2 regions of the Streptomyces sp. NPDC093065 genome follow, and region 2 is predicted to be linked to the other one. Evidence: riboswitches for the same ligand, from Rfam matches in the RefSeq annotation. Region 2 holds a riboswitch; the other holds the start of a gene.
What was found. Region 2 has a riboswitch for cyclic di-AMP ahead of ACIQFU_RS29950 (M23 family metallopeptidase). Riboswitches for the same ligand answer to the same signal wherever they lie in the genome.
Positions count from the first base shown of each region.

Region 1 (4,331 bases), on a different contig from region 2:
CGAGGCGGCGCGGCGGCCGGGGTCCGGGGCGGGGCCGGGGCACCGGCGGGTGGCGGTCCGTTCCGTCGCCAACCGGTGCAGAGGCCCTGAACCGGCTTTAGCCGATGATGTGTCAGGTTTTGGACATGATCGGGCGTCCGCGTGCATCCGCGTGCGGGTTCGAACACGCTCGCTACGTCCTCGTTCGGAAGCGGTCGCGGGTGAGTCGGACGGGTGCGGTGTCCGTATTCTCTGATCATGGACCGCACCGCATATTCACTCGTCGCCACCGACCTGGACGGCACGCTGCTCCGCGGCGACGACACCGTCTCCGAACGGTCGCTGGCCGCGCTGGCGCGGGTCGCCGGGGCGGGTGCGCGGCACCTGGTGGTGACGGGGCGCCCGGCTCCCCGGGTGCGCTCCCTGCTCGACGGCCTCGGCTGCACGGGGCTCGCGGTGTGCGGGCAGGGCGCGCAGGTGTACGACGCCGGTGCGCACCGGATGCTGTGGTCGGTCACCCTGGACCGGGAGCTGGCCGAGACCGCGCTCGGCAAGATCGAGGCCGAGGTCGGCCAGGTGTACGCCGCCGTCGACCAGGACGGCGTCGACGGGCTGACGCTCATCGAGCCGGGCTACCTGATGCCCCACCCCACCCTGCCCGCGGTGCGTGTCGAGCGGCGCGAGGAGCTGTGGAGCATGCCGATCAGCAAGGTGCTGCTGCGCCATCCGGACCTGACCGACGACGAGTTGGCGGCGACGGCGCGTGCGGTGGTCGGTTCCCTCGCGACGGTCACCATGTCGGGGCCCGGCACGGTGGAGCTCCAGCCGTGCGGCATCACCAAGGCGACCGGCCTGGCGCTGGCCGCCGAGCACCTGGGTCTTCAGCGGCGCCGGACGATCGCCTTCGGCGACATGCCCAACGACATTCCCATGTTCCAGTGGGCGGCCCACGGCGTCGCCATGGCCGGCGCCCACCCCGAACTCAAGGCGGTGGCCGACGAGGTCACCACGACGAACGAGGACGACGGCGTGGCCGTCGTCCTCGAGCGGATCTTCGGTACTTCTTAGGACGTCCCGGGCCCACGGCTTGGGACGTCCCGGGCCCACGGCCTCTCAGCGGGGCTCGGGACGCCTTGGTGCCCGGTGCGGCTCAGTACGCGCTGAAGACGTTGTCCATCGAGCCGTAGCGGTCGGCCGCGTAGTTGCAGGCGGCGGTGATGTTGGCGACCGGGTCGTACGGGTCCCAGGAGGTGCCCTCCACGTGGTACGCCTGGAAGGTCGGGTCGATCACCTGGAGCAGGCCCTTGGACGGGGTGCCGTTGACGGCGTTGATGTCCCAGTTGTTGATGGCGAGCGGGTTGCCGGAGGACTCACGCATGATGTTGCGGTGAATGCCCTCGTAGGTCCCGGGGATGCCGTGCTGCGCCATGATGTCGAGCGACTCGCGGATCCAGCCGTCGAGGTTGTCCGGGTACGCCGTGGCCGCCGTGGTGGCGGTCGTGGCGGCGGCCGGGGTGGCCGCGGAGGCGGTGGCGGCGCCGACGAGCGGCAGTGCGAGCACCGCGGCGGCGGTGCCGGCCAGCGTGAGCTTGCGGGCGAGGCGGCCGGTACGGGCGTGACGGTTCTGACCGTTGGCAGACATGTGTCCCTCTCCTTACGCCTGCGAGGTGAGCTGTCGGGTTCGGGCGGGGAGGTGCCCGGCCGCGCCCTGACGGGTACGGCTTCACCCCGAGCCGCTCCGGTGGTGACCGGTGCGGCGACTTACCTGGGTCCCCCGCTCCTGCCGGCGAGTTTGTTGGGTGGATGACTGTGCGACCGGGCGGTGGCAGGATTCGGCGTCCGCCCGACAGGCCGGGAACGTATGCGAGAGCACATGTCCGAAACAAGTGCAGGAATCACCCAACATGCCTGTTGACCTTGGTCTGAGGCGTTTGAGGCTCTTGATCCTTTGCGGTTACCAAGCCCCAACTGGCTTGCGGGGCAAAGGGAGGGCACAGGTTGTGGCGAGGTTGCCCGCGGGTGGACCGGAGTGAGTCAACTCACTGGCCTCAACAAGCGCGGCAAAACGGGCATTAACCTCAATCGTTCGCCAACCGGCCACGGGTGAGGACGGCTTCGGGTGTCGGGCGCAGAGGAAGGGGAAACGGGGGTGGAGGGTGAAGCCGGGAGGCGGGGCGGGAGGCGTGAGGTGCCGGTGCGGGCGCGGCGTCGATCGGGTGACGTTCTCGGAGTGCGGGCCGTTGGGAGGAGTGATGGGATCTTGGACGGTGGCCACCGGCCCGCTCGCCCCCCGGGGTCCGGCTCGTCCCCTCCGGCGATATCAGTCAAAATCTGCTCATATCACCTGATCAAAAACATACCGTTCATGATCTGATACCGACCGGCCTGTAACGGTGGGCGCTAGCGGTGATCGAAACGTGACCGGATACGCTGACTTGAGTGGTGGCAGCGACCTATCGACAAACCAGGTAATCGCCAGTAGACACCAGCAGACAGGAGACCCCTCGTGACCGTCGTCGGGCCGTTCGGGCTGAGCGTGCGGGACCAGGCTCTGGAAGCCGATGTCCAGGCCGGATTGGTTGCTGTCGAGGAAGGGTTGCTTGAGGCAACCAAAAGCGAGGTTCCGTTCATCACAGAGGCCGCCCAGCACCTGGTGCGGGCCGGCGGGAAACGGTTCCGGCCGCTGCTGGTGATGCTCTCGGCCCAGTTCGGCGACCGCTACGCCCCGGGCATCGTGCCCTCGGCCGTGGTCGTGGAGCTGACCCACCTCGCCACGCTCTACCACGACGACGTGATGGACGAGGCCGCCGTGCGGCGCGGGGTGCCCAGCGCGAACACCCGCTGGGACAACTCGGTCGCGGTCCTCACCGGCGACTTCCTCTTCGCCCGTGCCTCCCAGATCCTCGCCGACCTCGGACCCGAGGCGGTCCGGGTCCAGGCCCTCGCGTTCGAGCGGCTGGTCACCGGCCAGATCCTGGAGACGGCGGGACCGCAGGACGGCCGCGACCCGGTCGACCACTACCTCGACGTGCTGGGCGGCAAGACGGGCTCGCTGGTGGCGGTCTCCTGCCGGTTCGGCGCGATGATGTCCGGCGCCGACGAGACGGTGGTGGACGTGCTGACCCAGTACGGCGAGCGGCTCGGCGTCGCCTTCCAGCTCGCGGACGACGTCCTGGACATCGCCTCCGACTCCGACGAGTCCGGCAAGACGCCCGGCACCGACCTGCGCGAGGGCATCCCCACCCTGCCCGTACTGCGGCTGCGCGAGCGGGCGGCCCGGCTGGGGCTCGCCGAGGACGTCGCCCTGTGCGAGCTGCTCGACTCCGACCTGAGCGACGACGCCCGGCACGCCGAGGCGCTGCGTCTGCTGCGCGCCCACCCCGCCCTGGAGCAGGCGCGCCGGGACACCGTCCGCTACGCCGAGGAGGCCCGGGCCGCGCTGGCCCCGCTGCGGGAGTGCGACGCGAAGGCCGCGCTGGTGGAGCTGTGCGACGCGGTGGTCCACCGGGCCGGGTGAGCGCCCTGCCCGCCCGCCTGCCGCGTGCCTCCTGTCACGTGCCGTCCGCCGGGCGCCGGAGACCGGCCCCTACGGGCAGGCGGAGCCACCGCCCCTCCGTGTCATCCCGCAGGAGTACGCGGAGTTGAGCCCGCGGTCTGACGCCTGGGCTCCGCCGATTTGGTCAGATGGACACCACGGAAAAACACCAATCCTCACCGATTCGGGTGAGAATGGCGGCTCACGGGTGAACGAGTGCGAGGTCGCGAGACAGCCGCCGCCGACGACGGAGGTAGGGCACACATGGCACCGATCGATTCCGACGACAACACGACCGCCGGGGAGGGCGAGGAGCTGAGGGCCGGACGGCGCAAGGCCGCGCGGTTCGTCGTCCCGGTCGCGGTGATGGGAGTGGCGGCCGCGACGATCGGGCTCGTCCCCGCGCTCGCCGACTCCGGAGACCCCGACCTGCCGAAGGTCACCGCGGAGCAGCTCATCGAGAAGATCGCCAAGTCGGACACCGAGCAGCTGTCCGGCACGGTGCGCGTCAACACCGACCTGGGCCTGCCGGACCTCGGCGGCCTGGAGAGCGGCCTGATGTCCGGAATGTCCGGTGGTCCGGGCTCCGGCGGGGACGACGAGGGCTCCGCCGCCGACCCGTCGGCCAAGCTCACCGAGCTGGCGTCCGGCAGCCACACGCTGCGCGTCGCGGCCGACGGCCCCGACCGGCAGAAGCTGTCCCTGCTGGAGAACGCCGCCGAGTACAGCCTGATCCACAACGGCCAGGACGTCTGGGGCTACGACAGCAAGTCCGACGAGGTCTACCACTCGACCGCCCCCGACGGCGCCGGGCAGC
Region 1 is NZ_JBIVPJ010000002.1:183,711-188,041, forward strand. It holds gene ACIQFU_RS03650 (HAD family hydrolase) at 238-1,047, shown strand; gene ACIQFU_RS03655 (transglycosylase SLT domain-containing protein) at 1,130-1,621, opposite strand; cyclic di-AMP (ydaO/yuaA leader) riboswitch at 1,623-1,778, opposite strand; gene ACIQFU_RS03660 (polyprenyl synthetase family protein) at 2,486-3,496, shown strand; gene ACIQFU_RS03665 (outer membrane lipoprotein carrier protein LolA) at 3,779-4,331, shown strand, end outside.
Region 1: it holds a riboswitch for cyclic di-AMP, as region 2 does, so the genes downstream of both, ACIQFU_RS03655 (transglycosylase SLT domain-containing protein) here and ACIQFU_RS29950 (M23 family metallopeptidase) in region 2, are expected to answer to the same signal.

Region 2 (4,331 bases):
GGCCACTTCGAGCTGGTGCAGGGCGCCGGCGGCTCGCTCAACGGCACCACCAGCTTCGAGCGGACCAACTACTTCGAGACCATGCCCGCCCACCAGCTGGAGCTCGCCCTCTGGCTGGAGGCGGACCGCATGGGCTCCCTGCTGGCCGCCCTGGACGAGGAGTCCATGGAGAACCAGCGGGACGTCGTCAAGAACGAACGCCGTCAGCGCTACGACAACGTCCCCTACGGGACGGCCTTCGAGAAGCTGACCGCCCTCGCCTACCCGGAGGGCCACCCCTACCACCACACGCCGATCGGTTCGATGGCCGACCTGGACGCGGCGACCCTGGAGGACGCGCGCGCGTTCTTCCGCACCTACTACGCGCCGAACAACGCGGTGCTGTCGGTCGTCGGCGACATCGACCCCGAGCAGACCCTCGCCTGGATCGAGAAGTACTTCGGCTCCATCGCCTCGCACGACGGCAAGCAGCCGCCGCGGGACGGATCGCTGCCCGACGTCATGGGCGGGCAGCTGCGGGAGGTCGTCGAGGAGGAGGTTCCCGCCCGCGCCCTGATGGCGGCGTACCGGCTGCCGGAGGACGGCACGCGCGCGTGCGACGCGGCCGACCTCGCCCTGACCGTGCTGGGCGGCGGCGAGTCGTCCCGCCTGTACAACCGGCTGGTCCGCCGCGACCGCACGGCCGTCGCCGCCGGGTTCGGCCTGCTGCGGCTCGCCGGAGCGCCCTCCCTGGGGTGGCTGGACGTGAAGACGTCCGGCGACGTCGAGGTGCCGGTCATCGAGGCCGCCGTCGACGAGGAGCTGGCCCGCTTCGCCGAGGAGGGACCCACGGCCGAGGAGATGGAGCGCGCCCAGGCCCAGCTGGAGCGCGAGTGGCTGGACCGCCTGGGCACGGTCGCCGGCCGCGCCGACGAACTGTGCCGGTACGCCGTGCTGTTCGGCGACCCGCAGCTCGCCCTCACCGCCGTGCGGCGGGTGCTCGAGGTGACCGCGGAGGAGGTCCAGGAGGTCGCCAAGGCCCGCCTGCGTCCCGACAACCGCGCGGTGCTCGTCTACGAGCCCACCGCCCCGGCCGACGAGACCGACGCCGACACGACCGACGCCGGCGCCACCGACGAGAACGAGGAGGCGGCCAAGTGACCGAGCTCGCCACGATGGAATTCCACGCCCGGCCGCAGGCCGGCGAGCCCAAGCCCTGGGCCTTCCCCGCCCCCGAGCGCGGCAGCCTCGGCAACGGCCTCACCGTGCTGCGCTGCCACCGCCCCGGCCAGCAGGTCGTCGCCGTCGAGGTGCTCCTCGACGCCCCCCTGGACGCCGAGCCGGCCGGTCTCGACGGCGTCGCCACCATCATGGCGCGCGCCTTCTCGGAGGGCACCGACAAGCACTCCGCCGAGGACTTCGCCGCCGAGCTGGAGCGCTGCGGCGCCACCCTGGACGCGCACGCCGACCACCCCGGCGTCCGGCTGAGCCTGGAGGTGCCCGCCTCCCGCCTCGCCAGGGCACTCGGCCTGTTCGCCGACGCCCTCAGGGCGCCCGCGTTCGCGGACGGCGAGGTCGAACGGCTGGTGCGCAACCGGCTCGACGAGATCCCGCACGAGCTGGCCAACCCGGCTCGCCGCGCGGCCAAGGAACTCTCCAAGGAGCTGTTCCCGGCCGACTCCCGCATGTCGCGCCCGCGCCAGGGCACCGAGGAGACGGTCGCGGCCGTCGACGCGGCGGCCGTACGCGCCTTCTACGAGCGGCACGTGCGCCCCGCCACGGCCACCGCCGTGGTCGTCGGCGACCTCACCGGCGTCGACCTCGACGCGCTGCTCGGCGACACCTTGGGCGCGTGGACCGGCTCGGCCGCCGAGCCGCGCCCGGTGCCCCCGGTGACCGCGGACGACCGGGGCCGGGTCGTCATCGTCGACCGTCCCGGCGCCGTCCAGACGCAGCTGCTGATCGGCCGCACCGGCGCCGACCGGCACGACCGCGTCTGGCCCGCGCAGGTGCTCGGCACCTACTGCCTCGGCGGCACCCTCACCTCGCGCCTGGACCGCGTCCTGCGCGAGGAGAAGGGCTACACCTACGGCGTACGGGCGTTCGGCCAGGTCCTGCGTTCCGCGCCGGACGGCACCGGCGCCGCGATGCTCGCCATCAGCGGCTCCGTCGACACCCCCAACACCGGTCCCGCCCTGGACGACCTGTGGACGGTGCTGCGCAAGCTCGCCGCAGAGGGGCTGACCGACGCCGAGCGCGACGTGGCCGTGCAGAACCTGGTGGGCGTGGCGCCGCTCAAGTACGAGACGGCGGCGGCCGTGGCGAGCACACTGGCCGACCAGGTCGAGCAGCACCTGTCCGACGACTTCCAGGCGACGCTCTACCGGCAACTGGCCGCCACGGGCACCGTGGAGGCCACGGCCGCGGTCGTGAACGCCTTCCCGGTGGACCGCCTCGTGACGGTCCTCGTCGGAGACGCGGCGCAGATCAGGGAGCCCGTCGAGGCCCTCGGTATCGGTGAAGTCACCGTGGTGGCCGCCGAGTAGCGGCACACGCGTGTGACGGCCCTGGTGACCGGAGTGTCACCAGGGCCGCCGTTTGTCCGGATTGGGGCAGTGGCTGCCCGTCTGCCCTGTGGCGTGCGCTACAAAAAGCTTGTTGCGTTTGAGGATTGAACGCAGCCGCGCTTAGCGTCTTCCGGGCTGTTCGTCACGCAGTGCGCCGCATCCGCGGCACCGGACAGTCATCGCCGAGTCCCCGTACGGCGCGAGCCAGGGGAGCCGGGGACCCACCGCAGTCCCTGGGGTGAATCGGACGCCCGCGCGCACCGCGAGGGGGCCCGTAGGAGACCTTCCACCTCCGAACCCGTCAGCTAACCCGGTAGGCGAGAGGGAAGGAAAGGACAAGCCTCTACATGGCGTTCACGCGCGCCACCGGGAAGCACCGCCGTACCGGCCGGGTGCACCGCACCACCGCCCGCGCGGCGGGAGTCGCGGCCCTCGCGACCACCGGCGTCGTCGGCTCCCTCGCTGCTCCGGCGCTCGCCGCCGAGCCCGAGGTGGAGCAGAGCGGTCTCACCCCGGTCGTCACCATCGGCGACTCCGTAGCCGACGAGATCGACGCCCAGGCCGTCGCCCAGAAGCAGGCCGCGGTGGACGCCGCCGCCCGCGAGGCGGCCAGGGAAGCGGCCCGCGAGCGGGCGGCCGAGGCGGCCAAGGAGGCGCGCGAGGCCAAGGAGCGCGCCGCGCGGGAGGCGGAGCGCAAGCGTCTCAACACCTTCGTCGCGCCGATCACCGCCTCCTACGTCTCCACCGCGTACCAGGCCGGCAGCTCCCTGTGGTCCTCCGGCAGCCACACCGGCATCGACTTCCACGCCTCCAGCGGCACGACGGTGCACGCGGTCGGCGTCGGCACCGTCGTCGAGGCCGGCTGGGGCGGGGCGTACGGCAACCAGGTCGTGATCAAGATGCACGACGGCACGTACACGCAGTACGGGCATCTGTCGTCCATCGGCGTCTCGGTCGGCGAGTCGGTCGAGCCCGGCCGGCAGATCGGCCTCTCCGGCGCCACCGGCAACGTCACCGGACCCCACCTGCACTTCGAGGCCCGCACCAGCCCCGAGTACGGCTCGGACATGGACCCCGTCGCCTACCTCCGCTCCCACGGCGTGAACGTCTGACCGACGACGGCGTCCGAAAGCCCCGGCTTCCCGAGCCGGGGCTTTTCGCATTTAATATCGCTTGATTGGCCCGGGGTCGCTCAACACGCGTCAATCGTCGACGTTTCACGGGGGTCAAGGGGAGGTCGGTCATGCGTATTCCGGCGCATTCGGTGTGCACGGCGATCCGGGACGACATCGTCGCGGGCGTCCACGGCCGCGGGAGCCGGCTCACCGAGGAAATCCTCGCCCGCCGCTACGGCGTCTCCCGCGTCCCCGTCCGCGAGGCCCTGCGCACGCTGGAGGCCGAGGGTTTCGTGGTGACCCGGCGGCACGCGGGCGCGTGCGTCGCGGAACCGACCGAGCGGGAGGCCGCCGACCTGCTCGAGACCCGTGCGCTCCTGGAGCCGCTCGGCGCCTCCCGGGCCGCCCGGCGACGCACCGAGGCGCACCTCAAGGTGTTGCGCGGCCTGGTCAGGCTGGGACAGGAGCGCGCCGGACGCGGCACCGGCGAGGAACTGCGCTCGCTGGGCGGCTGGTTCCACGAGACCCTCGCCCGGGCCGCCGACAGCCCCTCCCTGACCGCCCTGCTGACCCAGCTCCGCCACAAGATCGCCTGGATGTACGTCGTGGAGGCCCCGGCCGGGCCGGTGGAGTACTGGGCGGAGCGCGGCGCGATCACCGACGCGGTGGC
Region 2 is NZ_JBIVPJ010000021.1:29,346-33,676, reverse strand. It holds gene ACIQFU_RS29960 (M16 family metallopeptidase) at 1-1,140, shown strand, start outside; gene ACIQFU_RS29955 (M16 family metallopeptidase) at 1,137-2,525, shown strand; cyclic di-AMP (ydaO/yuaA leader) riboswitch at 2,717-2,881, shown strand; gene ACIQFU_RS29950 (M23 family metallopeptidase) at 2,894-3,658, shown strand; gene ACIQFU_RS29945 (GntR family transcriptional regulator) at 3,790-4,331, shown strand, end outside.